Regions from separate parts of the Janibacter alittae genome, predicted to be linked through region 2. Evidence: riboswitches for the same ligand, from Rfam matches in the RefSeq annotation. Region 2 holds a riboswitch; the other holds the start of a gene.
What was found. Region 2 has a riboswitch for cyclic di-AMP ahead of V1351_RS15255 (NlpC/P60 family protein). Riboswitches for the same ligand answer to the same signal wherever they lie in the genome.

Region 1: another riboswitch for cyclic di-AMP. It lies ahead of V1351_RS01710 (C40 family peptidase); the one in region 2 lies ahead of V1351_RS15255 (NlpC/P60 family protein).

Annotation. Positions count from the first base shown of each region.
Region 1 covers NZ_CP144913.1:347,101-362,850, forward strand. The annotation lists gene V1351_RS01690 (hydroxyacid-oxoacid transhydrogenase) at 1-353, opposite strand, end outside; gene V1351_RS01695 (SDR family NAD(P)-dependent oxidoreductase) at 366-1,103, opposite strand; gene V1351_RS01700 (hypothetical protein) at 1,130-1,870, opposite strand; gene V1351_RS01705 (metal-dependent transcriptional regulator) at 2,023-2,736, shown strand; cyclic di-AMP (ydaO/yuaA leader) riboswitch at 2,870-3,043, shown strand; gene V1351_RS01710 (C40 family peptidase) at 3,045-3,959, shown strand; gene mnhG (monovalent cation/H(+) antiporter subunit G) at 4,085-4,438, opposite strand; gene V1351_RS01720 (monovalent cation/H+ antiporter complex subunit F) at 4,435-4,701, opposite strand; gene V1351_RS01725 (Na+/H+ antiporter subunit E) at 4,698-5,276, opposite strand; gene V1351_RS01730 (Na+/H+ antiporter subunit D) at 5,273-6,907, opposite strand; gene V1351_RS01735 (Na(+)/H(+) antiporter subunit C) at 6,904-7,347, opposite strand; gene V1351_RS01740 (Na+/H+ antiporter subunit A) at 7,344-10,166, opposite strand; tRNA gene V1351_RS01745 (tRNA-Ser) at 10,266-10,355, opposite strand; gene V1351_RS01750 (translation initiation factor IF-2 N-terminal domain-containing protein) at 10,995-12,032, opposite strand; gene V1351_RS01755 (hypothetical protein) at 12,199-12,390, shown strand; gene V1351_RS01760 (hypothetical protein) at 12,485-13,426, opposite strand; gene V1351_RS01765 (hypothetical protein) at 13,726-14,001, shown strand; gene V1351_RS01770 (hypothetical protein) at 14,010-14,348, shown strand; gene V1351_RS01775 (ATP-binding protein) at 14,348-15,750, shown strand, end outside.
Region 2 covers NZ_CP144913.1:3,156,052-3,171,801, forward strand. The annotation lists gene V1351_RS15190 (LLM class flavin-dependent oxidoreductase) at 1-958, opposite strand, end outside; gene V1351_RS15195 (SprT-like domain-containing protein) at 1,054-1,560, shown strand; gene V1351_RS15200 (mycoredoxin) at 1,671-1,892, shown strand; gene V1351_RS15205 (GTPase domain-containing protein) at 1,895-2,674, shown strand; gene V1351_RS15210 (cyclopropane-fatty-acyl-phospholipid synthase family protein) at 2,739-4,007, opposite strand; gene V1351_RS15215 (FAD-binding oxidoreductase) at 4,004-5,389, opposite strand; gene V1351_RS15220 (alpha/beta hydrolase) at 5,533-6,237, opposite strand; gene V1351_RS15225 (glutaminase) at 6,238-7,500, opposite strand; gene V1351_RS15230 (GyrI-like domain-containing protein) at 7,536-7,808, opposite strand; gene V1351_RS15235 (NAD(P)-dependent alcohol dehydrogenase) at 7,950-8,987, opposite strand; gene V1351_RS15240 (hypothetical protein) at 9,087-9,641, opposite strand; gene V1351_RS15245 (hypothetical protein) at 9,625-9,870, opposite strand; gene V1351_RS15250 (GNAT family N-acetyltransferase) at 9,903-10,865, opposite strand; cyclic di-AMP (ydaO/yuaA leader) riboswitch at 11,102-11,262, shown strand; gene V1351_RS15255 (NlpC/P60 family protein) at 11,260-12,270, shown strand; gene V1351_RS15260 (GTP pyrophosphokinase) at 12,428-13,126, shown strand; gene V1351_RS15265 (C40 family peptidase) at 13,322-14,164, shown strand; gene V1351_RS15270 (class I SAM-dependent DNA methyltransferase) at 14,309-14,965, shown strand; gene V1351_RS15275 (SRPBCC family protein) at 15,051-15,497, shown strand; gene V1351_RS15280 (phytoene desaturase family protein) at 15,518-15,750, shown strand, end outside.

The DNA of each region.
Region 1 (15,750 bases), 550 kb from region 2:
AGGGACACCGCTTTGGCCGTGTCGATGCTCGACCCACCACCGACGGCGACGACGACGTCGGGGCGGGGTCCCCCCTTCGCCCTCTCGACCGCTGCTGCCAGGGACGCGTCGCTCGGCTCGACCGCGGCCGAGTCGTGCACCTGCGCCGCCAACCCGGCGGACCGCAGCGACTGCGCGACCCGCTCCGGGTGACCGGTCGCGACCAGCTGCGGGTCGGTGACCACGAGGACGGTGTGGGCGCCGAGTGCGGCGACGTCGTGGCCGATCTCGTCGACGGAGCCGGGACCGAACTTCAGTTTCGGTGCGGCGTAGGTGAAGACGGACTCGGGGACCTTCGGTGACGAGCGCTGCATCTGCGTTCCTTCCTACTCCCGGTGGACCTTGTGCTGGGCGGCCTGCGCACGCGGCTTGATCACGAGCAGGTCGACGTTGACGTGCGGAGGGCGGGTGGCCATCCAGGCGATGGCGTCGGCGACGTCCTCCGCGACGAGTGGCTCGGCGACGCCGTCGTAGACCTGCTTCGCGCGCTCGGCGTCACCCTTGAACCGGGTGAGCGAGAAGCCCTCCGTGTGGACCATCCCCGGCGCGATCTCGGTGATCCGCACCGGCTGGTCGACCAGCTCCAGGCGCAGTGTCTCGGTCATCGTGGCCAGGCCGTGCTTGGCGGCGGTGTACCCCGCTCCGCCCTCGTAGGAGACGCGGCCGGCGGTGGAGCCGACGTTGACGATGATGCCCTCGCCGGTGACGAGCGCGGGCAGCAGCGCCTGGACCATGCGCAGGGTGCCGATGACATTGATCTCGTACATCGTGCGCCAGTCCTCGACGTCGGCCGTGGCGACCGGGTCCAGGCCGTACGCGCCGCCGGCGTTGTTGACCAGGACGTCGAGGCGGTCGCCGACCTCGGCGGCCAGCGCGGCCACCGAGGCGGGGTCGGTGACATCGCAGGTGACCGCACGACCGTCGATCTCGGCGGCGAGCTCGGTGATCCGGTCGGTGCGGCGGGCGGCGCAGACCACCTCGTGGCCGGCCGCGGCGAGGGCGCGGGCGGTGGCGGCGCCGATGCCGGAGCTGGCGCCGGTGACGAGGGCGAGCGGGCGGGTCATGGGTTCTCCTCGATGACGAAGGGGGTTCAGGCTGCGGGTGCGGTGCCCGGGATCAGGTCGCGGGGCACGGCGATCCACGTCGCGGCGGCGCTCGCCAGGAGCCGGTCGCCGTCGTAGAGGGCGGTGCCGGACCAGCGCTTGCGGCCCTCGCGGCCGGTCGACCAGGCGAGCACGACGAGCTCGCGACCCACCGGCACCTCCTCGTGGACCGTCGCGACGAAGGTGCCCAGCAGCAACGGGTCCTCGTCGATCCCGGAGGCGAAGGCGCCCGGGCAGTCGAGCGCGGCGAGGACGGGAGGCAACCCCCCTTCGCCCAGCGTCACGGGTGCGGCGAGCAGACCGGGTCGCGAGTCGACCGGGCTGGCGTAGACGTGCAGGCCGTCCGGGGCATCGGGGCCGCAGACGTAGCAGCCCGGGAACGGGTGACCGGTGCGGTCGAAGGCCTCGGCAGCGGCGCGGGCCTCCTCGAGGGTGACCGGGGCAGGGACATCCAGACCGTGCCCGTCACTGCGGCGCGCGGTGCCGAGCAGGGTGTCCTCGTGGAGGAGGTGGACGGCGAGCGCATCGGGCTCGGCGACGGAACCGTCGACCTCCCAGCGCAGCGGACGGTTCAGCGGGGTGGGGGCGGTGAGGCGCACCGTCGCCGATGCCGCGCTCCCCTCGGCCGGGACGAGGTCGTCGAGGCGCTCCACGAGCAGCCCGCAGACCCACCCTCCGTTGCCGCACCCCGGAGGGCCGGCCCGGCGGTCGGAGACGGTCGTTGACATGGATGTGGTGTGCACCACGCCAACCTATCGACCTGTCGCAGACGGTCCACGAGCCGGTGGCCGGCGCCGACTGTTTCGTCGTGGCCACGCGGATCGCCGCGGCGGCCTTCGGCCCGGTCCGCAGACTGGACGGACAGGGCATGATGGGTCGTGTGAAGGATCTCATCGACACCACGGAGATGTACCTCCGCACGATCTTCGAGCTCGAGGAGGAGGGCATCCCTGCGATGCGTGCGCGCATCGCCGAGCGCCTCGGTCACTCGGGCCCGACCGTCTCGCAGACGATCGCCCGCATGGAGCGGGACGGACTCGTCAGCCTCGGGACCAACCGTCAGCTCGTGCTCTCGGAGGAGGGACAGCAGCTGGCCACCCGCGTGATGCGCAAGCACCGTCTGGCCGAGCGCCTGCTCGTCGACGTCATCGGCCTCGACTGGGAGCACGTCCACGAGGAGGCCTGCCGGTGGGAGCACGTGATGAGCGAGCGGGTGGAGCGCAAGATCCTGGGGATCCTGCCCGACCACCGCGAGTCGCCCTACGGGACGCCGATCCCCGGACTGGACGAGCTGCTCAGCGGAGAGGACGAGGTCATCGACTACCGGGAGGGCCTGTCCAGCCTGAGCGAGATCGTGGAGCAGGACCACACGGGGGACTTCCGAGTGCGGCGCATCGGCGAGACCGCGCAGGTCGACACCGACGCCCTGTCCCTGCTCACCGCTGCCCAGCTGCACCCCGGAGTGGTCGTCCAGGTCTCGGTCGACGACGAGGAGCGGGTCGTCGTCCAGCGTGACGGAGCGGACCCCGCCGACGCGGTGTCGCTGCCCCGCGGCGTCGCCGACCACGTCTTCGTGGAGTCCGTGCACCGGTGAGGTCGTGACCTTCCCCGGTGGCTTCCGTGACCTTGGCGTGACATCCCCGTGATCGCCATGTACCGTCGGGTCGTCCGCCTCCCCTGGGCGGATCCGTCGAGCGGCGCCGAGTCCTGCCACCGCGACTGACGGGTTTGGACGAACACCGCTTGGCAGGAGCGGGGGACCCACACCGGGCCATCGCAGATGCCCCTTGGGGTGAAGTCCCGCGGAGACAGGTCACCCCGGTGACGTGTCGCCACGGGACCGGGCCGCACCTCTGGCCCGAACCCGACAGCTGACCTCGTAGGCGGGAGAGGTAGAAAACTGTGTCCCACAACGTCGGGCGCCACCGCGCCCCAGGCCGCTACAACCCGGCCACCGAGATCGGCCAGATCATCACCGAGGCCGGCACGCCGCTGGCCAAGGGCTCGGCCGTCCTGGCCGCCTCAGGTGGTCTCGTGGCCGCGATCGCCATCCCCGCGCAGGCCAGCCCCCTCGACACCACGGAGCCCACGCCGCAGGCCGCCAGCGCCCTGCAGGCCAGCGGGTCCGAGCGGGCCGTCGTGGCGCTGGAGCAGACCGCCGCCGTGACCGCGCCGGCGGCGAAGTCCTCCAAGAAGGCCGCGACGTCCTTCGGCAAGGTCGGCGTCGAGCCGGTCGCCAAGCCGACCGGCCCCACCGAGGCGGAGTTGCGTGAGCGCGCCGAGCGCGAGGCGGCCGAGCGTCAGGCCGCGCAGGAGGCTGCTGCCGAGCAGGCCGCCGACGAGCAGGCCGCCGATGAGCAGCAGGCCACCCAGGAGCAGACCGAGGAGCGCCAGGAGTCCGCGCCGAGCCGCTCGCAGGAGCGTCAGGCCCCCGCGCAGAGCAGCTCGTCCGGGTCGAGTGCCCCCGCGCCGGCGCCGGCGCCGTCCTCGGGCGGTGTCATCGGCATCGCCAAGCAGTACATCGGTACGCCCTACGTCTACGGCGGCACCAGCCCGTCCGGCTTCGACTGCTCGGGCTTCACCCAGTACGTCTTCGGCAAGGCAGGCGTCTCCCTGCCCCGTACGACGACCGCCCAGCAGGCGGCCACCACGCCCGTGTCCGACCCGCAGCCGGGTGACCTCGTCTTCTTCGGGTCGCCCGCCTACCACATGGGCATCTACCTCGGCGACGGCATGATGATCGACGCTCCCAGCAGCGGCAAGTCGGTCTCCATCCGTCCGGTCTTCAGCGGCGTCTCCGGCTACGGCCGCGTCTGATCGACCTGCACGAAGGGGGCGAAGGGAGACTCTCCCTTCGCCCCCTTCGTCGTGTCTCGAGGTGACCGGACGGCGGCCTGAGTCGGGCGACCCCGCCCCTCCGTCCGCTCAGGCGGGGCAGCCGCTCATCGCTGCATGCGGCGGTAGGCCTCGCCCAGCTCGTCGATGTGCAGCAGGTCGTCCTCGGTGGTGCCGCTGCGGTAGCCGGCGCGACCGAGCATGTGGGCGGCGACCGGGGCGGTGAGGCCCTGGGCGCCGATGACGATGAGCAGCGTGGCCACGGCGCCCCAGGTGCGCACCGTCAGGGCCAGCCCCAGGAGGATGAGCAGCAGGCCGAGCGTCTGCGGCTTCGTGGCGGAGTGCATGCGGGCGAAGAGGTCGGGCAGGCGGACCAAGCCGACCGCCCCGATGAACGCGAGCAGGGCACCGAGCAGCAGCGAGAGCGCGCCGGCGATGTCCAGGAGGGCGGTCCAGCTCATTCCGGGTCCTCCTTCCGGCCCATGAAGCGGGCCACGGACACCGAGCCGACGAAGCCGGTGAGGCTGAAGACGACGAGGATCGGCAGCGAGGAGGCGTCCTCGGTGCGCACGATCTGGGTGGCGAGGATGCCGGTGATGATGACGATGATGACGTCCAGGCACAGGGCCCGGTCGAGGTTGGTGGGGCCGAGGGCGACGCGGGTCAGGGCGAGGCCGGCGGCCCCCAGGAGCAGCCCCATGGCGAGACCGAGGATGATGCTCATGCCGTCTCCTTCTCGGTGGCGCCCATGACGGCCTCGAGTTCCTCGTCGGACCCGAGCGCGCGCACGACGCGGGTCTCGACGGCGAGGACGTCCCGGCGCAGCTCCTCGAGCCCCTCGGGGGTGGTGACGTGGAAGCCGTGGACGTACAGGACGTTGGCCGTGCGACGGGCCTCGACGACGATCGACCCGGGCACCAGGGAGACGAGCGCGGAGATGATCGTCATGTACAGCTCATTGCGCACCCGCAGGTGCACCTCGACGATCGACCCGCCCTTGGGCGGATGGCGGTCGAGCGTGGCGATACTGACCTCGATCGCCGCGCTGACGAGGTCGACGAAGAAGCGAAGGGTGAGCACGAGGAGACGCCAGGGGTGGATCCGCCCGAAGTACTGGATCGACGGCAGCGGGAAGATCTGGGTGATCACCGCACCGATGATCAGGCCGTTGACGGCGTTGCCGAGGGTGATCCGATCCCACAGCAGTACCCAGACGACGGCCAGCGCGATGATGGCCCGTGGCTGGAATCCACCACGGGTTCGCGCCGAGAGGCGCCGAGAGATCCGGCGGGCGCTCATCGTCCCTCCTCGATCGGCAGCACGACCCGGACGTAGGCGTCGCGGGCGATCATCTGCTCGGCGGCCGCATCCGTGTAGCGGAAGAGCGGACCGGCGAAGAGGGAGAGGCCGATGCTGAAGGCGACCACAGCGGTGGCCCCGCCGAACATCGCGGGTGGCATGTCGCGACGCACCGCGACCGGCCTGGTCGGGGGAGTGATCGGCGTCTGCGGGCGCTGCGCGGCGACCGTGGCCCCGATGGCATCGCTGAGGCGGCCCCAGGAGGGGGTGAGAGCCGGCATCTCGAGCGTCTGGTGCTCCGCGCCGTCCAGTCGTGGCCGCCAGAAGGCGTAGCTCCACGTCTTGGCGATGGCGTAGAGGGTCAGCAGGGAGGTGACGACCGAGCCGACGACGAGCAGCCACGCCGTCGGTCCACCGACCTCGACACCGGCCTGGATGAGCGCGACCTTGCCGACGAAGCCGGAGAAGGGCGGGATGCCGGCGAGGTTCATCGCGGGCACGAAGAAGAGGAAGGCCAGGACCGGCGCACCGGCGGCCAGACCACCGAGCCGGTCGATGATCGTGGAGCCACCGGCACGCTCGATCAGGCCCGCGATGAGGAAGAGCGCCGTCTGCACGGTGATGTGGTGGGCGATGTAGAAGACGGCTGCCGACAGCCCCGCCTCGGTGGCCAGGCCGATGCCGAAGAGCATGTAGCCGATGTGGCTGACCAGGGTGAAGGAGAGCATCCTCTTGATGCCCGGCTGGGCCACCGCCCCGAGGATGCCGACGAGCATCGTCACCAGGCCGGCGCCCATGATGAGGTGCTCCAGCGGGGAGTCCGGGAAGAGCAGGAACTGGGTCCGGATGATCGCGTAGATACCGACCTTGGTCAGCAGGCCGGCGAAGACCGCGCTGACCGGGGCGGATGCCGAGGGGTAGCTGTCCGGAAGCCAGGCGGACATCGGGAAGATCGCGGCCTTGATCCCGAAGACGGTGAGCAGGAGCAGTTGCAGGGCCAGCGCGACGGTCGAGTCGATGTCCGGCAGGCGCATGGACAGCTGGGCGAGGTTGACCGTGCCGGCGGCCGCGTAGACGCCGGCGACGGCGACGAGGAAGAGGAAGGAGGAGACCATCGAGACGATGACGTAGGTGGTCCCCGCGCGGATCCGCGTGCCGCTGCCGCCGAGCGTGAGCAGCACGAAGGAGGCGAAGAGCAGCATCTCGAAGCTGACGAAGAGGTTGAACAGGTCCCCGGCGAGGAAGGCGTTGGACACGCCTGCCGAGAGGACGAGGTAGGTGGGGAAGTAGATCGCCAGTGGAGAGCCCTCGTCACCGTCGGCCACTCCCTGCCCGATGGCGAAGACCAGCACGCTGAGGATGACGAAGCTGCTCACCAGCAGCATCAGCGCCGAGAGCCGGTCGGCGACGAGGGCGATGCCCAGCGGTTCCCGCCACGCCCCGAGCCACAGTGCCATCGGCCCCTCGGTGTGCGTGTGCCACATCAGCAGGACGGCGACGGCGAGACTGGCGCTGAGGACGAGGAGGCTGATGGCCAGCTGGGCCCGTTGGGAGCGGCGGGCCACGAGGGTCAGGGCCGCGCCGAGCAGCGGGAGCAGCACGGGCAGGGGGAGGACGTTGACCATGCTCATGCGGTGGCGTCCTCCTCGTCTGCCTCGGTGGTGGACTGGGTGTCCGGGTCGTAGGTGCTCGACGTCTGGTCACGCTCGGCGAGCCGCTTGATCAGCTCGTCCTCGGCGTCGTCGGGCACGTCGTCGCTGCCGGTGATGCGCCACTGCCGGTAGGCCAGCGACAGCACGAAGGCGACCGATGCCAGCGCGATCACGATCGCGGTGAGGACCATCGCCTGCGGCAGGGGATCACTCATCTCCTCAGGCGGTCGGGCGCCGACGAAGGCCGCCCCCTTCGCCGGGCCGGAGGCCACGAGGTACAGGGCGGCGACGCCGTTGCTGGCCAGCACGATGCCGAGCAGCACCCGGGTCAGGGCGCGCTCCAGGAGGAGGTACGCCCCGGCGGCGACGAGCACTCCGGCGACGATGACGAGGGTGAGGCTGGGTTCGATGGCATTCATGCGGCGACCTGGTCCTCCTCTGCGTGTCGGTCCACGCCGGCGCCGAGGGAGCGCACCACGTCGAGCGCGAGCCCGGTGACGATGAGGTAGACGCCGATGTCGAAGACCAGCGCGGTGACGAACGTGACCTCGCCCCAGAGCGGCAGGGTGACGTCGAGGACGTAGGACTGCAGGACGGTCCCACCGAAGGCGAGGGGGAGCAGCGCGGAGATCGCCGACACGGCCAGGCCGGCCCCGAGGACGGCGCCGGCGTCGACGGGGGCGGCGTGGTCGAGCTCGTAGCGGCCCCCGGCGAGGTACCGGGCGAGCAGCGCGAGCCCCATGGTGAGGCCTCCGGCGAAACCACCGCCTGCCTGGTTGTGCCCGGCGAAGAGCAGGTAGAGCGAGAGCGCGATCATCACGTGGAAGACCAGTCGCGTGGCGGTCTCGAGGATGACCGAGCGGCGCTCGCGCGGCATGGTCGAGGCGACCGTCTTCTCGTAGTCACCGCGGCGGGTCCAGGTGCGCTCGATCTCGTGGGAGCGCAGGAAGACGAGGCTGGCGATGCCGGCCGCGGCCGCGACGAGGACGGTGATCTCGCCGAGGGTGTCCCAGGCGCGGATGTCGACGAGGGTGACGTTGACGACGTTGCGACCGTGACCGAACTCGTAGGCCTCCTCCGGGAAGGCCGTGGAGATCGGCGCCTCGCGCCGTGCGTTGGCGGCGACGACGGTCAGGATGCTCACCGCGGCGCCGAGGCTGCCGGCCAGCACCATGCGCCAGTAGCGACGCCAGGGGCGGCGGGTCGTGCGGGGACGGTGGCGGAAGTCCGTGGGGAGCCTGCGCAGGACGAGGACGAAGAGCACGAGCGAGAAGGTCTCGACGAGGATCTGCGTCAGCGCCAGGTCAGGTGCGCCGTGCACCTGGAAGAGCAGCGCGAGACCGTACCCGGTGAGCCCGACGAACATCACCGACTGCAGACGGTTGCGCGAGCGGACCGCGAGGATCGTGGCCGCGATGATGAAGAGGGCGACGGCGACCTGGGTGAGGTTGTCCCACAGCCGCACCGACGACCCGGACAGGGCGGAGGCGGCGACGATGCCGGGTAGGACGATGACGACGGCGAAGATCGTGCCGAGGTAGGTCGGCAGCGACCCGCCCTGGGAGAGCGCGGTGATCTCGACGGCGAAGCGGTCGAGGGCGCGCATGAGCCGCTGGTAGACCCGCTCGGCATCGACCACGTGGGGGAGGGCGGCCTGCAGGCGGGCGAAGGGGGCCCGCCACACGAAGAGGAGCGCGCCACCGGCGATGGCCAGGGCGGACAGGCCGAGGGCAGGGGTGAACCCGTGCCACAGGGCCAGCTCCTCCGGCGTGCTGCCGGGCAGCGTCTCGACGTGGGGTGCGAAGGTCTCGGTCAACCACCCGCCCATGAAGCCCTCGACCACGGTGAGGACCGCCAGGCCCACCGGGGCGATGAGCAGTGCGTTCGAGGCGGCGAAGGGGGTGGGGCCGGCGGAGGCACCCGTCGTCGACTTCGTCATGAACGCGCCCCAGATGAATCGGGCCGAGTACGCGGCGGTCAGGGTCGAGCCGAGACCGAGACCGACGACCAGGAAGGCCCCGCCCCAGGGGCCGAGCGGGGAGCCGATGGACTCGACGGCCGCCGTCAGGGACGACTCCTTGGCCACGAAACCGATGAAGGGGGGCAGCCCGGCCATCGAGGCGGCCGAGATCGTGGCGGCGGTCGCCAGGACCGGGAGGCGTCGGCCGAGTCCGTGCAGCTCGGTCAGGTCGCGGGTGCCGGTCCCCTTGTCGATGATGCCGACGGTGAAGAAGAGGGTGGACTTGAAGAGCGCGTGCGAGAGGACGAGCGCGAGCGCGGCCAGCGCCGCGGCCTTGGTGCCGACACCGGCCAGCGCCGTCATCATGCCCAGCTGGCTGACCGTGCCGTAGGCGAGCAGCAGCTTGATGTCGTCCTGCCGCAGGGCGCGCCAGCCGCCGATGAGCATCGTGCCGATGCCCAGCCCGATGGTCAGGATGCGCCAGCCGGGGGTGGTGGCGAAGATCGGAGCCAGCAGGAGGATCAGGTAGATGCCTGCCTTGACCATCGAGGCCGCGTGCAGGTAGGCGCTGACCGGGGTCGGTGCGGCCATCGCACCGGGCAGCCAGAAGTGGAAGGGGATCTGCGCGGACTTCGTCAGGGCGCCGACGAGGACGAGCACGACCGCGATGGTCGTCAGGGTCCCGGCCGGCGGCGGGTCGGCGAGCATGGCACTGATCGTGTAGCTGGAGGTCTCGCCGAGGACGACCGTGCCCACGAGCATGGCCAAGCCGCCGAAGGTGGTCACCAGGAGTGCCTGTGTGGCCGAGCGGCGGTTGGCCGAGCGCACCGGGTTGTGGCCGATGAGGGTGTAGCTGAAGATCGTCGTCAGCTCCCAGAAGACGTACAGCGCCAGCAGGTTGTCGGCCAGGACGAGGCCGAACATCGCGCCCGCGAAGGCGACGAAGACGCCCGTGAAGCGCCAGAGGCTGGGGTCGTCACGCCGGAAGTACCAGGCGCAGTAGACCAGGGCGAGGGCACCGACCCCGGTGACGAGGAGGCCCAGCAGCCACTGCAGGGCCCCGAGCTGGAGGGTGAAGTCCATACCGAGTGAGGGCACCCACTCGACGTTCTCGCTGATCACCCCACCGCCGGAGACGGCCGAGGTCTGGGCCAGCAGCCACACGAACGCCGCACCCGGCACGAGCGCCAGGACCAGGAAGGAGCGCCGGTCGAGGACTCTGGTCAATCCGGGCGCCACGGCTGCTGCCACGAAGTGGGCGAGCAGCAGCAGGGTCACGAGGGCCTCTCGACGTGGTCCGGGGGACGGGACCACAGGTTACCGGCTGACCGTCGGCGGCTCATGCGATCCCGCATCGAGGGTAGCCCGGTCCACGAGTGCCCCCGGCTGGATTCGAACCAGCGACACCTTCTTTAGGAGAGCAGGCTGGGACCTAGATGTCTGGCTTCCCTCCCGGATCTACCGGGGTAACCGTGAGAACTGGACATGGTCGCGCGGGTCGATCTGGGCGGACATGTGCCCATTCTGTGCCCGCCCTGGCGGCCAGACCACGTTGACGGACAGAGAGAGGCGCCGACCCGATAGCGGAGCAACGGAGGCCGAAGCTGCTGGCGATCAAGCGGTCGTATGCGGGAAACCGGTACACCACATGTGCGGGAGCACATACCTGAAGCGGTTCACCAGTTACCGCTTGATCGGCAGCCGTGAAGGCCGCACTGTGTAGCGGCGGGTCGTCGACTCGAAGGTGGGGCACTGACCAAGGTGGTTGGTGCCCTTTCGTCGTGTCCGCCGGGCAACGGAGGGCGCGTAGGCGGGGGTGCGCGGAGGGCGAGGAACGAGCCCGGAGCGCGGGGGTCCCTGCCGGAGCGGCCGGAGGACGACCGGCGGACGCGGGCCGGAGGCCCGCCTTGAGTCAGTAGGGAAAGTCATCACACGGACGTTCGAAGAATTGCTGTCCTGTCCCGGTAGGTGCTTGACGCTCGTGTGTCAGTAGGTGGTTGACACTCGAGCCATTTGATGCTGGATCGGTCCTTGGGGTGGACTTTTCGGCCATTTCTAGGGGTATTGGTGGGCTGAGTGACCCACCTCGGTGGCACGAGTCAGGTCTCACGGGCAACCCGAGTGGTCGGAGTTAGCCGGTGCGTGATCCCGTTGCGGCGGCAGAACTTGTCGAACAACAGGGTCTCCGTCGAAGTCAACGCGGAGTAGGATCTGGAGGTCTCCCACTGCCTTCTCGGACCACTCCGCTGACGCTCCTCCATGGAAGCCAAGGGTGGCCTGCAACTTCACGCCCAGGGTCACGTTTCGGCTGGCTTCCTCAGTCAGGTTAAGGCGCAGGGTCTGACTCTTCTTCTGCACTCCGTCACGAACTGTCCCAAGCAGGTGGCTCATAGCGGGGTCGTGGCTCAGTCGCTTTTCGATGACCAGAGCTTCCGCCTTGGCAAGATTTGCTTCGGCTGGAACGTTATGTGAGCCAACCTCAAGAAGACGACGAAACTTTCTCGATGCCTGGCGGTCGAACGAGGCTTCAGCGTCCACAAGTGAGTGTTTTCCGTCCGCTCGGATTGTAAACTCGTCATCGCCTTGATGGACCAGCAGCTCCTCTACCGAGAACGATGACGCACCGAGAATTCCCGCGACACGGTCATAGATGAGCAGCTTGTCTAGTGCGAAGACTTCTCGGGCTCTCTCAACAGGCTCGTAGTGCTCAGGGTCAAACGGGCTTTGAATCAAAATGGCCTCCACCTCGAGCAGGCCGCGCTCATATAGTTGCCGGTCTAAGACCCCTGAGGGTCGGCGGCTAGGAGGAGTGACCGATGCGACGTGATTGCACCGCGCGCGGGGGGCATCGTTCCGTGGAAGAACTGCGACAACTCTTCGGCGATGTTCGGGCGTTGCTTGCAGGCTCTTGCTTCGAGTGGCTTTGGATGCAGCCGCCTCAGGTGAAGCTTCTACTTCCCTCGCGGCACGGGCGACGTCTGCATTGGTGAAGGCATCGCGAACCTTTCTCACCACGGGGCCCTCCAGGGTCGAAGAGGCACTCTTCACGAACTCACCTTGGTCGCCCAGGAAGGTGAGCAACTCTTTCGATGAGAGCCCCAGCTCCCTCGCCAGTTCATGAACTCTCACTTTGGCTTTGGCCATGATTCCTCCTGTGCTAGTCATTAACTGTCACTCGTGAGAACCGACTCGCATGCCGTCCACGTTCCATTCTGATGGCGCAGATGGCGCAGGGGTGCTCCCAGTGACTGTCCATCTCCGCGAATGCTCTGGCCGAGACTTCCTCTGTGGACGAGTCGGCGAGGTCCTGATGGTGGCCCGACAGAAGGTCGCGGTCGGCCGTCAGTACGTCCAAGCGACGGCGACGATCCACGTCTCCGAGACGAACCTGGCCATCCTGCTGCCCGACGGAGACACCAAGGTCGTGCGCCGGACCAACGAGCAGGCCGTGCGTAGCATCAAGGGACAGCGGCCGCAGACCGCTGACACCCCAATTTCCTAGGCCGAACGTCAAGGACGTGGTGACACAGATCCGTCAAGGCCCTACTGACTCAAGACACGTTCGAAGAATTGCTCGGTCGTCCGATAGGCCGGATTTAGCCGCCGAGCGGGGGGAGGGTCGCGCTGATTAGGCTCTGCAGAGCGTCGTACGCCGCGTTGGTGGTCATGCCCGCCGCGAGCGTATAACCCCCCTGCCGGACTTTCTCAAGCCAAGAGGAGACCTCGGGTCCCTGCGTGCCACCGTCCTGGTCGATAGCCCGTTGCAGGTCTTGCGTCGCTGCGTCGTCAACGATGTCGTTCACTTCACGGAGTAGCGTCTTCACGTCTCCTGCAGCGACGGTGGCTTGATTGCCCGTTCCGCTGGCTAGTGCATTGCCACTTCCTAGGACGAGGGAGGCATGATCGCCTGTTAGATGGATCGTCACGTTCTCGACTGCAGCGGCGACCTCGGGGCTTGTTTTCACTGTAGGTCCGCCCAAGGTGCCGGCGTCGGTGGATGCGCCTTCGAGGGCCAACACCAGCCGCAACGCTGTTGTTTGCACCTGATCCATCACGGTGGTCAATCGAGAGCGTGGTACGAGCAATTCTGCTGTGTCGAGAAGCATGAGTTCGACAGTCCCCATCTTGCCTTCCTCGATCGCCTTTCGAGCCTCATGCACCCAGAAGTGAGGGAGCGGCATTCGAGGGTCGTTGTCCGCGCTCTGAAGGGCGGCGAGTTCGGCGACGGACTGCCTGAGGTCGCCCCACCCCTGTTCCATGGTGGGGCGCAGGCCCTCTGCTAGGTCCCACGGGCCGACGATGATGCTGCGCGAACTTCCCATGGGTCCTGCGAAGTTTAGGCGAATTGTGGGCGTGGCCCTTCGGTACTCCGGCACAGGGTCGTTGGGCCCATAGCCATCCAGCTCGGACGTTAGCCATTGAGACAACTCATCTGCCTGGATTCGAGATGCCACAACCATGAGTCGACGAAGTGCACCTGGCAGTTCAGTCGTTGATCCACTCAACTCGTCGATCGCCTTGGTCAGCGGATTTGTCACTTTACCCCTCCGGTAATCAGCCAATGGGCGCACGCCACGTGGTCCAAGAGTGCCTCGTTCTAGCCCAACTGTGCCATCAACACTGATATTGCCCCGCGAGGACCGACAAGGCCGCTCCTTGCCTGTGGATAAAGATCCGCGGCCAGGGCTTGTCTCTGGTGTGCTGGGTTGCAGGCAGGGGTCCTCGAGACGGGCGGCACCTCCTGCCGCGTGAAAGATGCGTAGTGCGCTGTGCGCTGCGTACTGTTGTTGATGGGGCAGGTGGTCCCGCAACTGATCTGGAAGAGGGAGTGCTTCTCATGATGGGTTTCACCGTTTCGTCGCTGGTCGCCGCGGTGTCGGCGGACATCGTCAACACGGACGGGCTGAAGGGAGAGCTCTTCGGCCTCCTGGGAATTGGAATCATCGCGGTTGGTCTGGTCGCGCTGTTCGCGTTCGGGACGAAGAAGTCTGGCGTCCGGGATCTGCTTTCGACGCTCGGTGGCGTCCTGATCGTGTTCCTGATCGTGGGCCTTGCCGGGCTGGTCGGAACGTCGACCGGTCGCGACATGGTCTCGGCGATCTTCAACTTCTGAGGTCGACCGTGCGACTGACCACAGATGACCGCGTGTGGCGCTTTCAGGGGCGCCTCGTCGAGGTGGACGGGATCGAGATCCCCATGCATCCGCGCTACGTGGCGGTGTTCATCTTCCTTGTGGCTGCGCCGGTTCTGGCGCTGCTCTTCTCGCCGCTCGGCTGGTTCCTGGCCAGTGTCTCTGGTGCTGTCTTCGGCGGCATCGTCGCGTGGGTCCTCGCCGACTTTGTAACAGGCGAAGTGCCGGTCGGGGCATGGCTGCGGATCATCCGCTCCGAAGTGGAGGCACAGCGGCGGTTTCGACGTGACCGACTCAATCACGACGCGAAGGTGGGTGACCTGCGGTGATGTTTGGCAAGGCAAAGAAGTCCCCGCCCAAGAGGCAGGGACTGGATGTGTCGCTACCGAAGTCCTACGACTGGCAGCTGACCGGACTCTCTGGCCACGTGACGACGGCCCGGGGCGAGGTGCGTGCGTGGTACGTCCTCCGTGAGGTCGACTGGGAGTTCCTCTCCACTGACCAGCGCGAAGCACACATCCACAACGCTGCACGAGTGCTGACGGGACTGGCGGGACGCAGTGTCCACGAGCGGGTTTCGTCGATGCCGTTCGCGGCTTCGATGTGGGCAGCAGCTCTTGACGCCTCGACGCCGAAACCTGTCGACGAGGCCGCATGGCGGGAGTACTTGGCCGGAGGCCAGCGGGTCCTCACTTCTCGTTCGCTTTCCGCGACTCCGGTGCTCTGGGGCATTTCTGTGGGCAACGAGTCGACCGTGGCTCGGGTCCTGGGCGGTCTTCGCGCGGAGGACCGGGCTGGCCGAGCCTCGGCGCGGTTGAGTGCCGACATCGAGAACCTTGACGCCCTTATGGAGTCGATCGGGCGTCCCGCGACGCAACGCGAGGTGGAGTGGCTGGTTTCGCGGTCCCGAGGCCTCGGCCTGCCGAACCCGTCGCCATCGTGGGCCGCCGGCGCAGAGCCGGTCGACGTCTTCGACCTGGCAGGCGTGATGGACCAGGTCGAGGTTCATCCCGGACCTGTTGGGTCGCGCACGGTGCGTTTGGTCGGGTCGCCCGACCGTTCAAAGACCGTCGACCCGGTGGAGACACACGTGGCGGTGTTGTCGATGGCCCGCATGGAGGACCGCTCGATCCCTGAGACCTCACCGCCCTGGGCGGCCTACGCGCGCCGCTTCGGCGGGTTCGAGATGTCGTCGCACTTCCTTGTCCGCGAGGGGCGGTCGGCCGCCAAGGACGTCGAGAAGCGCTTGCAGCTGATCCACGACCAGAAGGACCAGTTCCAGCGTGCCGGCTCGCGCATGGAGCCGCCGATGCTCGGCCAGGCGCACAAGGCGGCTCGTGCGATGAAGCATGAGATGGAAGAGGGTTACGGGACGGAGTCGACCCGCATCTACGCGTACGTGCGGTTTGCCGTCGCGGGGCCAACGAGCAAGCAGGCGCTCGAGCGGGCTCAAGGCCTGATCAAGCATTACGAGGCCGAGCGGATCGACCTGAAGTACATGCGCAACGTCGAAGGTGCCTACCGGGAGTTCGTGCCGGGAGAAGGGATCTCGACGACTGCCCACCTTCGTCACATGCCCGTGGCTACCTACGCGGCCGGGCTGCCGAACGTGTCCAGCCGTCTCGGTGACCGTGAGGGGCACCTGATCGGCTCGACCGTCGGCGCCGGTGGCCACCCCTTCATCTGGGACATGCACCAGGGCATGGAACAGTCCTCCCGTTCGGGCCTGAC
Region 2 (15,750 bases):
CCCGCTGCTCGAGACCGGGTGCCGGGTTGGTCAGGATCAGCTCGTCCGCATCGGCGAGCGTCGCGAAGCCCGCGAGCCCGGCGGCGACCTCGTCGCGGTCACCGGCGACGGTGTGGGTGAGCATGTGCTTGGCCTGGGCGCCGACCTGCGTGTCCAGGAGCGCGACGACCATGTCGTCGTCGATGCGCCCGGAGCCGACGCGACCGGCGAGCATCCGCACCCGGGCGTGCAGGACCTTCTCCTGCGCGGCCTGCGCCGCGGCGGAGTCGTCGGCGGCGATGACGTTCACCGCAGCGATGACGTGGGGCTGCTCGAGCTGCTCACTCGGGGTGAACCGCTCACGGTAGACGCGCACCGCCTGCTCGAGCGCGTCCGGCGCGAAGTGGCTGGCGAAGGCGTACGGCAGCCCGTAGGCCGCAGCCAGCTGGGCGCCGAAGAGGGAGGACCCGAGGATGTAGAGCGGCACATTCGTCCCACGCCCCGGGTACGCGTGGATGCCCTCGATCTGCGTCTCCCCGGTGAGGTAGCCCTGCAGCTCGCGCACGTCCTGGGGGAAGGCCTCGGCAGCACGCGGGTCGGTGCGCAGCGCCCGCATGGTCGCACCGTCGGTGCCGGGCGCACGCCCGAGGCCGAGGTCGATGCGATCGGGGTGCAGCTCGGCCAGGGTGCCGAACTGCTCGGCAATGACCAGCGGTGAGTGGTTGGGCAGCATGACGCCACCGGAGCCGACGCGGATGCGCTCGGTGCGGGCCGCGACGTGGGCGATGAGCACCGAGGTCGCCGCCGAGGCGATCCGCGGCATGTTGTGGTGCTCGGCGAACCAGAGGCGTTCGAAGGCACCGAGGTCGTCGGCCGTCCGGGCGAGCGTGACCGTCTCCTCCAGCGCCTCGGCGACCGGGCGATCGCGGCCCACGGTGGCCAGGTCGAGGAGGGACAGGGGTGGCAACGGGGCAACCATGTCCTCATCGTCTCACCAGTCGGGTGCGCGCCGGACGCCCACCCACCACCCACCGGTGGGCCGCGTCGTCAGGGGTGGCGCCTACTCTCTGGCGCATGGACATCGGGGACGCACGACTGCTGGCGAGGGAGCTGATGGACGAGCACGGCCTCGGGGACTGGACGCTGGTCCTCGACCGTGCCAAGAGACGCGCGGGGGTGTGTCGGTACTCCGACCGGGCGATCGGCCTGAGCGCACACCTGACGCGTCTGCACACGCCGGACCAGGTCCGCGACACCGTCCTGCACGAGATCGCGCACGCGCTCGCGGGGCCCCGAGCCGCCCACGGGCCGCGGTGGCGGGCGAGGGCGGTCGCCATCGGCGCCAGTCCCGATCGGTGCCTGCCCGAGGACGCCGCCCGGATCCCCGGTAGCTGGCTCGGCACCTGCCCACGCGGGCACACCGTCGATCGGCACCGCCGTCCGTCGAGGGTCCTGTCCTGCCGCCGGTGCGGCCCCGGCTTCAGCGTCGACTCGATCTTCACCTGGACCCACCACGGAGTACCGACCGACCCGGGTCCGGGCTATCGTCGCGAGCTGGCCGGCATCCTCGCGGGCCGCTGACCGTGGGGCCGGGGATGGATTTCGGGCCCCGGCATGGTTGGCTGGTGGGTGTGAACGTTCGTGAGATCCTGCCCCCCGGCGTCGACCTGCCCTCCCCGGGCACGGTGACGATGTTCTCCACGACCTGGTGCGGCTACTGCCGCCGGCTGAAGTCGCAGCTGGATCGCGAGGGCATCGGTTACACCGAGATCAACATCGAGAACACTCCCGGCACCGCCGAGCTCGTCGAGACGATCAACGGCGGAAACCAGGTGGTGCCGACGCTGCTCTACCCCGACGGGTCCTCCGCCACCAACCCGTCGCTGCCCGACGTGAAGAAGCACCTGGGCTGACCATGGCCAAGCTGTCCCAGCCGACCAAGGCCGCGATCGGCACCAGCCTCGCCGGTGGCGCCTTCTCGGCCCTGTCCAGTGCTCCACTGCAGTTCGGGCACCTCTTCCGGGGGCGCTTCCCGACGGTGGCCGTGACGGGCATGACCGGTGTCGGCAAGACCCGCTTGGCCGACCGTCTTGCCCGGCGGGCCTCCGTCGAGGCCACTCTCGACGACGGCTCGGCGACGATGGAGCGACGTACGCGCAAGACCGCCAAGGGTCGCGGCTTCCGTTTCCGGGTCGTCCCGGGTGACAACGCCGCGACGCGGCTGTCCGCGCTCGACGAGGTCTTCCACGACGACCCGGTCGACGGCGTGCTGCACGTCGTGGCCAACGGCCACGCCACACCGCGCGGGTCCATGTCGACAGACGCCACCCGCGAGGAGCTCCTGGCGACCGAGCTGGAGGACTTCGCGATCACCGCGCACCGGATCGCCTCGATGGCCGTGCGGCGCGACCGACCGATCTGGGTGGTCATCGTCGTGACGAAGGCCGACCTCTTCACCGACGACGTGGACGACGCCGTCAGGTACTACTCCCCCGGCAGCGGCACCCCCTTCGGCGCCAAGGTCGACGAGCTGCGCTCGCTCGCCGGCAGCGCCCGCCTCTCCGTCGACGTCCTGCCGATGTTCACCGAGGCCGAGACCGTCACCGGCAGGGAGAAGAAGCAGGCCGACCGCGGCTCCGCGGAGCTGATCAGCCGCCTCGAGTCCCGGATGGCCCAGCTCAGCGGCCACGTCTGACCCTCCGGGCGCCCACGGTCCGCAGGACGACCGGTGCACCAGACCCTCTCGACCAGCGGGCCACTCAGAAGGTGTGCCGCAGCGGGTAGCTGCTGACCCCCTTCGCGTCCGTGCGGGTCGCGAGCACGTGGGAGAGCTCGAGCTCGTGCCGCTCGAAGGCGATCCGGGAGCCGGTCATGTACAGCCCCCACACGCGGGCAGTGCCCTCGCCGACCTCCGCGACGGCCTCGTCCCAGTGCGCCTCGAGGTTGCGGTTCCATCCGGCGAGGGTCATGGCGTAGTGGGGACGCAGGTTCTCGGCGTGCTGCACCTCGAGACCGACGTCCTGGGCCGCGCCGAGCACCGTGCCCATCCCGATCAGCTCCCCGTCGGGGAAGACGTACCGGTCGATGAACGCACCGGTCTGCTGACGCCGGTTGTCCGGCCGGGTGATGCAGTGGTTGAGCAGTCGTCCCCCGGGACGCAACTTGTCGCGCAGGGTGGTGAAGTACGCCGGGTAGTTGCGCACGCCGATGTGCTCGGTCAGGCCGATCGAGCTCACCGCGTCGAAGTCACCCTCCGGCACGTCGCGGTAGTCCATGAACCGCACCTCGGCGAGGTCGCCGAGCCCGGCGCGGTCGATGGCCTCCTTGGCCCAGTCCGCCTGTGCGCGCGAGAGGGTCACGCCGAGCGCCTTGACCCCGTACTCGCGAGCGGCGTGCATGACCATCCCACCCCAGCCGCAGCCGACGTCGAGCAGCCGCTGACCGGGCTGCAGGTCGAGCTTGCGGGCGATCAGGTCGTACTTGGCGAACTGTGCCTCCTCGAGCGAGGACGCCACCGTCGGGAAGAGGGCGCAGGTGTAGGTCATCGACGGACCGAGGACCAGCTCGTAGAAGCGGTTGGAGACGTCGTAGTGGTGGCTGATGGCCTCCGAGTCGCGGTGCTTGCTGTGCCGCACGCCCTCGAAGACGCGCCGCCAGCGCGGGAGGGTCTCCTGCGGCGGCACCGGCGGCGGGTCGAGGTGGCGCCAGCCGAGCCCGCGCACGAGCTCGAGCGCCTCGCGCGGACCGGGCATGTTCCAGCGCTCCTGGTTGCGCATGGCGTTCATCAGCGGGTACGGGTCGCCGGGGTGGAACCCGGTCGCCACGAGGTCCCCCATGATGTAGGCCCGCGCCACGCCGAGGTCGCCGGGCGCCGTCAGCAGATAGGACAGACCACGCTCGGTGCGCAGGTCCATGGTGAAGGGCGCGTCCGGCGGCCCGGCCGAGCTACCGTCGTACGCCGTGATGTGCACCGGGAGTTCCTCCGGCACGAAGGATGCCAGCGCCTCAGCGATCGCGATCCTGCTCATTTCCTGCCCACCGCCTTCTCGTAGAGGCCGGTCAACCGGCCGTCCGGGTCGTACTCGTCTCGTACTCGGGTGAGGTTCTCGCCATCGTAGAGACGGTCGAAGACCTCTCGCTCGTAGTAGGCCTCGGAGTAGAGGGACTTGTGCCCGCCCAGCTCATGCACCGTGGCCTCGATGGCGCGGTTCAGCGGGCCCCTGGGTGCCTCGTCGCCGACGGGCACCGTGCCCCAGAACCCGACGTTGACGTAGGTGACCCCCGGACGAAGGGGGTAGGTGGGCCAGGTGCGCACCCGGCCGTCGACCTCCCGGAGGCGAAGGGGGCACAACCACACCGGACGCATACCCACCTCGGCGTCGAACCACGCGAGGAACTCCGGCAGCCGGTCGAGGGTCACCTCGACGTCCTGGATGACCCGCTCGCGCCGCGGCCGCCCCGCACGGGCGTCGAGGCGGTCGATGACATCGAAGCGCCGGTCGAGGCCGATGATCGTGTGGTAGACGTCCGACCGCCGCCAGCGGCGGGGCCAGACGCGGCGCACCCAGGGGTTCTGCACGCCGAAGGCGCCGGAGCACCAGAACCAGTCGGTGTCCCAGCGCCAGAGGTAGTCGTGGGTGGTGAGCAGGTCGGTGGTGCGCTCCCGGAGGGAGCGGTAGTAGATCTGCTGCCCGGTGTAGTCACTCGTCGGGCGGGCGTCATCGGTCCACGTCCCGAGCGTCAGGTAGAGCTCGTCCGGGGAGAAGGCGACCCCGTCCAGCGCGTCGACCCGAGTCCCCTCGTGCTCGCCATCGGCGACGATCGCCTCCACCGCCTCGACGAGCGACCGCGCGTCGTCGAAGCGCAGGTGCCGCAGAGCCACCCGGGAACGCACCGGCTCGAGCTCGATCTGCAGCCGGGTGGCGTACCCCAGCGATCCGTAGGAGTTGGGGAAGGCAGCGAAGAGGTCGGCGTGCTCACCGTCCGGGGTGGCGGTGACGACCTGACCGGAGCCGGTGAGGACGTCCATCTCGAGGACGGACTCGTGCGGCAGGCCGTTGCGGAAGCTCGTCGACTCGATGCCCAGCCCGGTGACCGCTCCGCCGAGGGTGATCGTGCGCAGCTGCGGCACGACGAGCGGGATGAGGCCGTACGGCAACGTGGCCGCGACGAGGTCCTCGTAGGTGCACATGCCCTGCACCTGTGCGGTGCGGTGCCGGGCGTCGACCTCGATGACGCCGGTCAGGCCGGAGACGTCGAGGCCGGGTGCGTGGGTGCCAGAGCGGGGCCGGAAGAGATTGGAGGTCTTCTTCGCCAGGCGCACCGGTGCGCCGCGGGGGATCGCGTCGTGGGACCGCACGAGGCGGTCCACGGCCTCGGCGTGCGAAGCCCAGCCAACTGTCTGCGCCATACACAGAACACTATCCCTCGTCCGGTGGACCGCCACACCCGGTTTTCGAGCACCGGACACCGCCCGCACCCCCCCGTCGCACCTGCCCGGGCTCCCGCGCCCGGACACGAATCGCCGCAGCACGTTCGACGGGAGCGAGCCGGTCAGCCAGCGAAGTCGACGATGACGTCGAGGCACTCGCTCGGCGCCTCCCACAGCGTGTTGTGGTCGCGCCCCTCGACCAGGACGCGGCGAGCATCCGGGATGACCGACCCGAGGACCGCGCTCATCTGCGGGGGGACGAGAGAGTCCTGCGCGCCGTGCACGAGCAGCGTGGGCACCGTGACCCGGTCGGCGAGCGCGTCGGTCTCCCACCGGTCCGGCACGAGGAGGCGCGGGAAGGCGCGCACCACCCGACGCACCATCGCGGTCATCGAGATGAAGGGCGAGACGAGGACCAGGCGGCCGCCCCCTTCGCCGTCCTGCAGGTGCCCGTCCGCGGCGAGGTGGGCGGCGACCGCGGATCCGAGCGACTCACCCACCAGCAGCGTGTCAGCGGCGGCGAGCCCGCCCTCGCGCAGGTGGTCGAGGCCGTCCGCGGCGGCTGCGAGGATCCCCGCCTGCGAGATCCGCTGACCGGCAGCCGGGCCGTACCCGGGGTACTCGATCGCTGCGAAGCCGAGACCGTGCCGGGCGAAGAGCTCCGCGAGCGGGGCGATGGAGGCGAGGTCGGACCCGTTGCCGTGCAGGTAGACCACGGTGCGCCCGCCCCGGGGCGCGGGGCGATGGAGCAGGTGGGTCCCGCCCGTCGTCGTCTCGTGCTCGGTACCGGCGTAGTCGGGCACCGGGTAGATCAGGCGACGCAGCATCTAGATGGCCATCGGCGGCGGGCCGAGCAGGATGCCGTCACCGGGATCCGGATCGGGGAGGACGTCCCCGCTGTCGACGATGTGCACGACGTAGCCGTCGAGGCGCATCCGTCGCATCCCCTCGAGCAGCATCCTGCGGGCGACGCTCTCGATGTCGTGGACCTCGGTCAGGTCGACGACGACGGTGCGCTCCGGCGGCGGGTCCTCGCTGAGCCACTGCAGGACACGCTCGGCGGCGGTGAAGCCGATCAGGCCGGACAGCTCGAAGACGCGCACGGCGTCCTCTCCCTCGCCGACGACACGGACTGCGTGGACGACCGAGCGCGCCGGCGGGGCGACCTCCATCAGGTGCAGCCCCATGTCGGCGGACAGGCGCTCGAAGGTCTCGATCCCGCGCACGCTGTTGCCGTGCTGGTCCAGGCGCGGGGAGAAGGTCGAGATGCCGAGCTGCCCCGGCAGGGAACCGATGATGCCGCCGCCGACACCGCTCTTGGCGGGGATCCCGACGGTGGAGACCCAGTCGCCGGCGGAGTCGTACATGCCGCAGGTGAGCATGACCGAGAGCAGCTGGCGCACCTGCTCACCGGAGAAGACGCGCTTGCCGGTCACCGGCTGCACGCCGCCGTTGGCCAGGGTCGCCGCCATCACCGCGAGGTCACGTGCCGTCACGAGCACCGCGCACTGGCGGGAGTAGGCGCTGATGACCTCCTCCGCCGGGTCGGTGATCAGCCCCTTGCTGCGCAGCATGTGGGCGATCGCGAGGTTGCGGTCGCTCGTGTGCACCTCGGACTGCCAGACCTCCTCGTCCACCCCGAGCTCTCGACCGGCCAGGTCGCACAGGAGGCGGTGGATCAGATCGAACCGCTCACCGGCGTCGATGCCGTCCCTCCCGACGAGCGTGTGGGCCGTGATGGCACCGGCATTGATCATCGGGTTGCGGGGTCGCCCGGTGCTCGCCTCGAAGGAGAGCTCGTCGTAGGGGTCGCCCGAGGGCTCGACATCGACCTTCTCCAGGACGGCGGCCAACCCCCGCTCGCGGATCGCCAGACCGTAGACGAAGGCCTTGGAGATCGACTGCATCGTGAATTCGACGTCGCCATCGCCCACCGAGTAGATCGAGCCGTCGACCGTGGCCATGGCCAGACCGAAGTACCTCGGGTCCACCCTGGTCAGCTCGGGGATGTACGAGGCCAGCTCGCCACCGGTCGACGACGCGCACGCATCGGCGACCTCCGCCAGGTAGTCCGGGACGGGAGTATGCATGCGGCGATCCTGTCATGGCCGACCCTGCGTCCGGTTCAGGCGAGCGGCACGCACACCTCGGTGAGCAGGTCCTCCGGTGCGGTCTGGCTGGGGTCACTCAGGGAGCGGTTGAAGCCGAGCCGCTCGATCGGGTCGTCGAGACCGTGGCGCTCGGCGGGCACCGGGCCCTCCGCCGCGACGAACTCCTCGATCCCGGCGTGCGCCCCGACGATGAGCGTGAAGGGACCCTCGACCCTGGCCATGACGACCTGCTGCTCCGGGACCTCGTGCACCTCGAGCGGGGCCTCGACGGCGGTGCCGGCGGGCACGGGGAGCCAGATGGACAGGGTCGGGTCGCCCTCGCGGTACTCCCCGACGGGCCGTCAGCCGCTGCTGGACCCGTCAGGTCGGCTCGACCCGCCCAGGACGGGCGGCGCAGGCGCGGCCGCCCTCGCCCGGTCCCGTGCCTCTCAGATCGTCGCGGCGTCGATGACGAAGCGGTAGCGCACGTCGGATGCCAGCACGCGCTCCCAGGCCTCGTTGACCTTCTCCGCCGGGATGACCTCGACCTGGGAGCCGATGCCCTTCTCCGCGCAGAAGTCGAGCATCTCCTGGGTCGCGGGGATGCCACCGATGAGCGACCCGGCGAGGTTCTTGCTCCCCGCGATCAGCGAGAAGGCGGGCACCGCGAACGGCTCCGGTGGTCCGCCGAGGTTGACCATCGTCCCCTCGGGCCGCAGGAGCGACATGAACTCGGCGATGTCCAGCGGAGCGCTGACGGTGCTGATGATCAGGTCGAACTGCCCGCGCAGGTCCGTGAAGGTGGTCTCGTCGCTCGTGGCCCGGTAGTCGGTGGCACCGAGCGCGAGCCCGTCCTCCTGCTTCTTCAACGACTGGGACAGCACGGTCACCTCGGCGCCGAGCGCGACCGCGAGCTGGACCGCCATGTGGCCCAGTCCGCCGAGGCCGACCACGGCGACCTTCGAGCCCTCTGCGACGTTCCACCGGCGCAGCGGCGACCACGTCGTGATCCCGGCACACAGCAGCGGGGCGGCGACGTCGAGGGCCAGACCCTCGGGGATGCGCAGCACGAAGTCCTCGGTGACGACGACGTGGGTGGAGTACCCGCCCTGGGTGATCGTCCCGTCGACGTCGGTCGCGTTGTACGTCCCGACCTGCTTCGGGCAGTACTGCTCGTTGCCGGCGAGGCAGGCCGCGCACTCGCCGCACGAGTTGACCATGCAGCCCACGCCGACGCGATCGCCGACGGCGTGCTTCGTCACGCCGGGCCCGACCTCGACGACGGTGCCGGCGATCTCGTGGCCGACGACGACCGGATAGTTCGCCGGGCCCCACTCACTACGACCGGTGTGGATGTCGCTGTGGCAGATGCCGGCGTAGGCGATCTCGATGAGGACATCGTGCTCACCGACGTCGCGGCGCTCGATGGTGGTCTCGGTCAACGGATCGGTGGCGGACGTGGCCGCCCAGGCCTTCACGGTGCGCACGAGGGCGCTCCTCTCATCGGGGCAGGGAGTGACCCCAGTCAACTCCTCCCCCGCCGTCACCGCCAAACCCCGGGCGAGTGACTGCATGCGGCCCGTTCGTCAGGCGTCCTCGACGGGCACGCCCGTGTCGCGCACGAGGTAGATCCACGGGAAGGCCCGGATCGCCACCTGCCAGCCATCGGTCTCGAAGCGGCGGACGGGCCCGGTCCACACCACGCGCTTGTGCTCCCACTGGGTGGTCGTGCGGCGGACCCTGTGCGTGAGCATCCCGGCACCGACGGTGCGCCATCCCTGTCGACCGGCGATCTCGAGCTCCGCCATCTCGTCGAAGGCCGTGACCGGCCCGAGCCACCGCTCCTGCCCGTCGCTGCGCCCGTCGTCGTGGGCGTCACCCCTGCGGGCGCCGAAGCGCTGCTGGGCCGCCTGCCTGCTCATCCCGAGGACGTCGCCGAGGCTCGCCCAGCTGTGGCCGGCGCCCCTGGCCGCACCGACGGCGTGATGCAGGAGTGCATCGACCTCGTCCTCGGCGGCGGCTGCGCGCCGGACGATCGCGAGGTGGTCCTGGTGGCCGTCCTCGACCTCGAGGCCGGCCAGGATCGCGGCGCCCAGGGCCTGCGCCAGGGCGGGGGCCTCGTGCTCAGCGCCCACTGTCACGACTCGGCAGCCACGCGCCCGGCTCCACCCCGCGTGCCACGGACTCTTCCGCACCGTGGAGCATTCCGAGGACGAACGCCCCGACCAGCGCGAGAGCGAAGCTCGCCCCCTGCAGCGCCCCGCCGACGAATCCGTCGGGGCCGAGATCGATGCTCACGAAGAGCGCCACCGCGCCCACCGCCAGGAGCGCCCACATGAGGCGCCGGGTCCGCTGAGTGGTTGTCGCCATGCGTCAACACTGCCTTGACATCGACCAGCATGTCAAGCGCCGGTTGACATGTCGTGGACGAGCAGCCGCAGCAGCGGTGCGGCGTCGTCGGGCAGGTCGGCGGTGGGATCGAGCCAGCGCACCTCCTCGATCTCGGCGGCGGGGACGACATCCGGCCGGGACCGTGCCGACAGGTGGGGATGGCTGAAGACACTCGCGATGAGCGGGCGGCCGACCTCGTTGGCGGCGGCGGTCCGGTACACCCCGACCAGGTCGAGCAGCTGCGGCTCGAGCGTCAGACCGAGCTCCTCCAGGACCTCGCGCAGCGCGCACTGCGGCGGCGCCTCGCCCGCCTCGGGCTTGCCACCGGGATGCATGAAGGAGGTCGTCCCCCGCTTGCGGACGGTGAGCACGGACCCGTTGGCATCACGCAGGACCACGGCGCTGACGACGATCGCGTCGCCGACGTCGCGCGGATGATCGGTGGCCAGAGCGGCATAGACGAGTGAATCGGTCCACTCGCCCTTGCTCCACCAGTCCTGACGGTGCCGGGCCTCCAGGTGCATCCCGAGCCGCTCGCACAGGGCCGCGGAGGCGGTATTGCGTGCGTCCAGCTGCGCGACGATGCGGTGCATCCCGTACCGCCCGAACCCGACCTCGAGGATCGCCCGCGCCGCCTCGTTCGCGAACCCCTGCCCCTCGACGTCCGGGTGGAAGACCCAGCCGATCTCCCCCTTCGTCCCGGTCCCGTCGCTGGCCCACAGCCCGACATCGCCGATTACCTGCCCCTCGTGCTCGACGACGACGGTGAGCGCCCGCCCCGGGGTGTCGAGACCGACACCGCCCATCCGCTCGGCGACCACGGCCCGCCCGGACTCCAGCGTCCACGGCCGGCTCAGCAGGTAGCGCGCCACCTCGGGGCGGGAGTAGTAGGCGAGCAACGCATCAAGATCCGACTCGACGTAGGGGCGCAGGACCAGGCGCTCGGTGCGGATGGGGACGAAGGGGGCGGACACGGCGTTCAGGATGCCCTCCGGAACACCGCCGGGTCACCTCCGCACCAGCGGAAGGATCGACCAGCCCACGGTCGCAGACCTCCGCCATAGCGCCTTTCTGCGAGTCTGGCCGTTTCCTGAACGCGGTGTTCAGATTTCTTGACCCCAGCGTGACCATTTCGTGTCCTGATGGGTTAGTCTCGTCCACGCCGCCGCACCCAGCGGAGGCCCGCTCTGGTCGCCGAGTCCTGCCACCCGGATCGGAACAGCACAAACAGGAAGTGGCAGGAGCGGGGGACCCACGACCTCTGGCCGACAGGCCTCGGGGTGAAGTCCTTCGGCCCGGACATCCGGGCCCGGACGGGTGGTCTCCATCCCAACCCGACAGCTAACCCCGCAGGCGCAGGAGAGACCGATGACCCACTTCTATGCAGGTCGCCACCGCGCCCAGCAGCTGCCCACCCTCCGCAAGACCGGTCTGAGCGTCGCTGCGGCCGCAGCGTTCGGCCTCACCGCCCCGGCCCTGCTGACCACCGGCAGCGCCTCCGCCGCGCCGGCGACCGTCAGCACCCCGTCGGCCCCGAGCACGACGACCACCTTCTCCGGGATCGTCAGCTACGGCGACCGCGGCTCCGTGGTCCGCAAGATCCAGCGCGTGGTCGGCACCAGCGCCGACGGCATCTTCGGCCCCGCGACGCTCTCGGCCGTCAAGCGCTACCAGGCCGGCCACGGCCTGACCGTCGACGGCGTCGTCGGACCCCGCACCGGATCCGAGATGGGGCTGGGCGGCTCGACGTCGGGCTCCAGCGCGTCGACCCGCACGTCGAGCAGCACCACCAACTTCTCCGGCGTCGTCAGCTACGGCGACCGCGGCTCGCTCGTGCGCGAGATCCAGGGCGTCGTCGGCACCGGCACCGACGGCGTCTTCGGTCCCGCGACGCTCTCGGCCGTCAAGCGCTACCAGGCCGGCCACGGTCTGACCGTCGACGGCGTCGTCGGCCCCCGCACCGGCTCGGTCATGGGCCTGACCGGCTCGACGAGCTCCGACCGCGCCTCGCGCGACAGCGACCGCACCTCGCTCTCCGGGAGCGCGAGCACCAGCTCGGTCCTGGCGACTGCGGCCAGCCTGGTCGGCACGCCCTACCGGTACGGCGGGACCACGCCCAGCGGCTTCGACTGCTCGGGCTTCACCCAGTACGTCTTCGCCAAGCACGGGATCTCCCTCCCGCGTACGGCCGAGCAGCAGCGTCAGGCCACCACCCGCGTGTCCTCGCCCCAGCCGGGCGACCTCGTCTTCTTCGGTGCCCCGGCGTACCACATGGGTATCTACGCCGGGAACGGCATGATGTACGACTCCGGCAACTCCCGCGTGCCCGTCTCCAAGCGGGCGATCTGGACCTCGAACGTGACCTACGGTCGCGCCTGATCCACTCCTGCGACGACGACGGGCCCCGACCACACGGTCGGGGCCCGTCGCCGTCCCGGGTCCGGGCCGGGTCCGTGGTGGGACCGGAGCACGACGGGGCCCCTCTTCGTCGCGTCCTAGGCTGGTGGCCGATGCACACCGATACTGCGGAGACGACATGAGCGGGACACCCGAGCTGTCCGACGAGGCCGTCCGCCGCTTTGCCCGGATTCGCGAGGACTTCACGCGGATGATGCTCGGGTACCGCTTCGGCATGGAGCAGGTGGCGACCCGGCTGGACATCCTCCGCGAGGAGTTCACCGAGCTGCACCAGGACAATCCGATCGAGCACATCTCCACGCGACTGAAGAGCCCCGAGAGCATCATCGCCAAGGCGGCCCGCCAGGGTGTCGAGCTGGAGATCGAGCCACTGCGGCAGGCGATCACCGACATCGCCGGCATCCGCGTCGTCTGCCCCTTCGTCGCCGACGTCTACCGGCTCGTCGACTCGCTTACCGAGCAACCGGACATCACGGTGTGCACCGTCAAGGACTACATCGCCAACCCCAAGCCGAACGGCTACCGTTCCCTGCACGTCATCCTGGAGATCCCCGTCTTCCTGTCCTCCGGGGCAGTGCAGGTCCCGGTCGAGGTGCAGTTCAGGACCGTCGCGATGGACTTCTGGGCGAGCACCGAGCACAAGATCTTCTACAAGTACGAGGGGGACGTCCCCGCCGACCTGCGCCGGCGCATCACCGAGGCGGCCTCGACCGCGGCCCGGATGGACGAGGAGATGGCCGACCTGCTCCGCCGCGTCCACGGGGAAACCGGCGGACCTCCCGACCAGGCCCGGATCGCCGGTCCGGAGTTCATCTGAGGCGATCGGGAGTCCGGGCACGGACACCCCGTCGTTATTGATTCGTTACCTGATGCCCTACGGTGGTCCGCGGCTCCGGCATGCGCCAGAGCCCCGTCGGGAGCGCCGCGTCCTGCCGAACCCGACGGCCCCCTGTTCGACACAGGCAGGAGCGGGCTGCCGACAGCCGGCGGTCCGCAGGCGTGAGGAGAATCCATGACCATGTTCTACGCCGGGAGCCACCGCGCGCCCCGCACGGCCCCGACCACGACCCAGCGCGCCGGAGTCGGCCTCGTCGCCGCCGCCGCGCTCAGCCTGGGCGCGACCACCATGACCGCGACGAGCGCCTCCGCCAACGCGGGGGGCCCGACCGGCAGCGCGCCGGCACCGTCGGGCACGGCCACGACCGGGTCGTCGAACTTCAGCGACGACGTACGTCTCGGCGACGAGGGTGACGTCGTCACCGAGATCCAGCAGCAGGTCGGTGCCACCGAGGACGGCGCCTTCGGCCCCGAGACCGAGGCGGCCGTCCAGGAGTGGCAGGGCGACAACGGCCTCGCCGCCGACGGTGTCGTCGGCCCGGAGACCGGCTCCGCGATGGGGCTGGACGGTGGGGCCGAGTCCACGTCCAGCGCCTCCGGCGGTGGGGCCACCTCCGTGGCGGGCAACGGCGGGGCCACCTCCGTGGCGAGCAACGGCGGGGCGACCTCCGTGGCGAGCGATGCCGACAGCGGCTCGCTCCTGGGCACGGCCGCGAGCCTCGTCGGGACCCCGTACGTCTACGGCGGCGAGGACCCCTCCGGTTTCGACTGCTCCGGCTTCACCCAGTACGTCTTCGCCCAGCACGGGATCGACATCCCGCGGATGACCGGCGACCAGCAGGCCGCGGCCACCCCCGTGTCCGACCCGCAGCCGGGCGACCTGGTCTTCTTCGGCTCGCCGGCCTACCACGTGGGCATCTACGCGGGCGACGGCCAGATGTACGACTCCGGCACGGAGGGCTCGACCGTCACCAAGCGTGACATCTGGACGGCGAACGTGACGTACGGTCGCTTCTGATCCGATCCTCGCAGGGCCCCGACCGGCAACGGTCGGGGCCCTTCGCAACTGCCCGGGCTCTTGCAACCCCCGGACCAATGCCGCGCAACTGCTTGGGCTCCTGCGCAGACCGAGCGGTCCGCGGCAGATGGCAGGCTAGGGGGCATGGGCAGCGAACAGACGGAACACGACCACGCGGGACACACCGGCACGGGGAACTTCGACGACAAGGCCGCCACCTGGGACGAGGACCCGGACAAGGCCCGCCAGTCGGGTGAGGTCGCCCGCGGCATCGCCGCAGCAGTGCCGCTGGCCCCACGCAGCCGGGTGCTCGAGTACGGCGCGGGCACCGGCCTGGTCACGATCGCGCTGCTCGACGACCTCGTCGAGCCGACCCTCACCCTGGCCGACAGCTCCTCCGGCATGCGTCAGGTGCTCGCCGACAAGGTCGAGGCGGGGGTCCTCCCTTCGCCGACCCGGGTCTCGGACCTCGACCTGGAGACCCACCCGGTCCCGACCGACCACTACGACCTGATCCTCTCCTCGATGGTCATGCACCACGTGAAGAGCTTCGACGTCGTGCTCGGCGCCTTCTTCGAGATGCTCGACCCGGGCGGTCACCTGTGCATCGCCGACCTCGACGCGGAGGACGGCTCCTTCCACGGGCACGACTTCGACGGGCACCACGGCTTCGACCGGGTGAGCCTGCAGGCATCCGTGGAGCGGGCCGGGTTCACCGACGTCACCGTCTCGGACTGCTCCTCGATCACCCGCGAGGACGCCACCTATCCCGTCTTCCTCGCGGTCGCCCGCAAACCCTGAGACCCCCGCGCGACGCCACGGTTCCCGCATGATGGGCCCCGGCACGGGTAGGTCGGGGGTCCCCCTGCCTACCGTGGAGCGCTCCATGCCAGAGAACTCGATCGTCATCGATGCCCCACCCGGCGCCGTCTGGGAGGTGCTCGCCGACGGGTGGCTCTTCCCGCTGTGGGTCGTCGGTGCCTGCCGGATCCGCGACGTGGAGCCGAGCTGGCCGGCAGCGGGAAGTCGCATCCACCACTCCGTCGGCGTGTGGCCGGGCGTCATCGACGACGACACCGAGGTGCTGGCCTCCGAAGAGGCAACGGCGCTGCGCCTGCGGGCCCGGGCATGGCCGATGGGCGAGGCAGAGGTCCTCATCACCGTGGCTCCCTCCGGCCGGCAGAGCGAGGTGACCATCGTCGAGGAGGTCGTCTCCGGTCCCGGTCGGCTCGTGCCCGCAGTGGTCATGGGGATCGGGATCTCCTGGCGCAACAAGGAGACCCTCCGTCGGCTCGAGCTCCTCGTCGAGGGCCGCGCCGCCCGATCGGTCTGACGGCGTAGCAGGATGGCTTCATGACCAGCACAGCACCCGACGCGGTCGTCATCGGTGCCGGGCCCAACGGTCTCGTCGCCGCCAACCACCTCGTCGACGCCGGGTGGTCGGTGCTGGTCCTCGAGTCCGCACCAGAGGTCGGCGGTGCGGTGCACAGCTCGCGCGACGTCCATCCGGACTTCGTCCACGACACCGGCAGTGCCTTCTACCCGCTCGCCGCGGCCTCACCGGCGATCACCTCGCTCCACCTCGA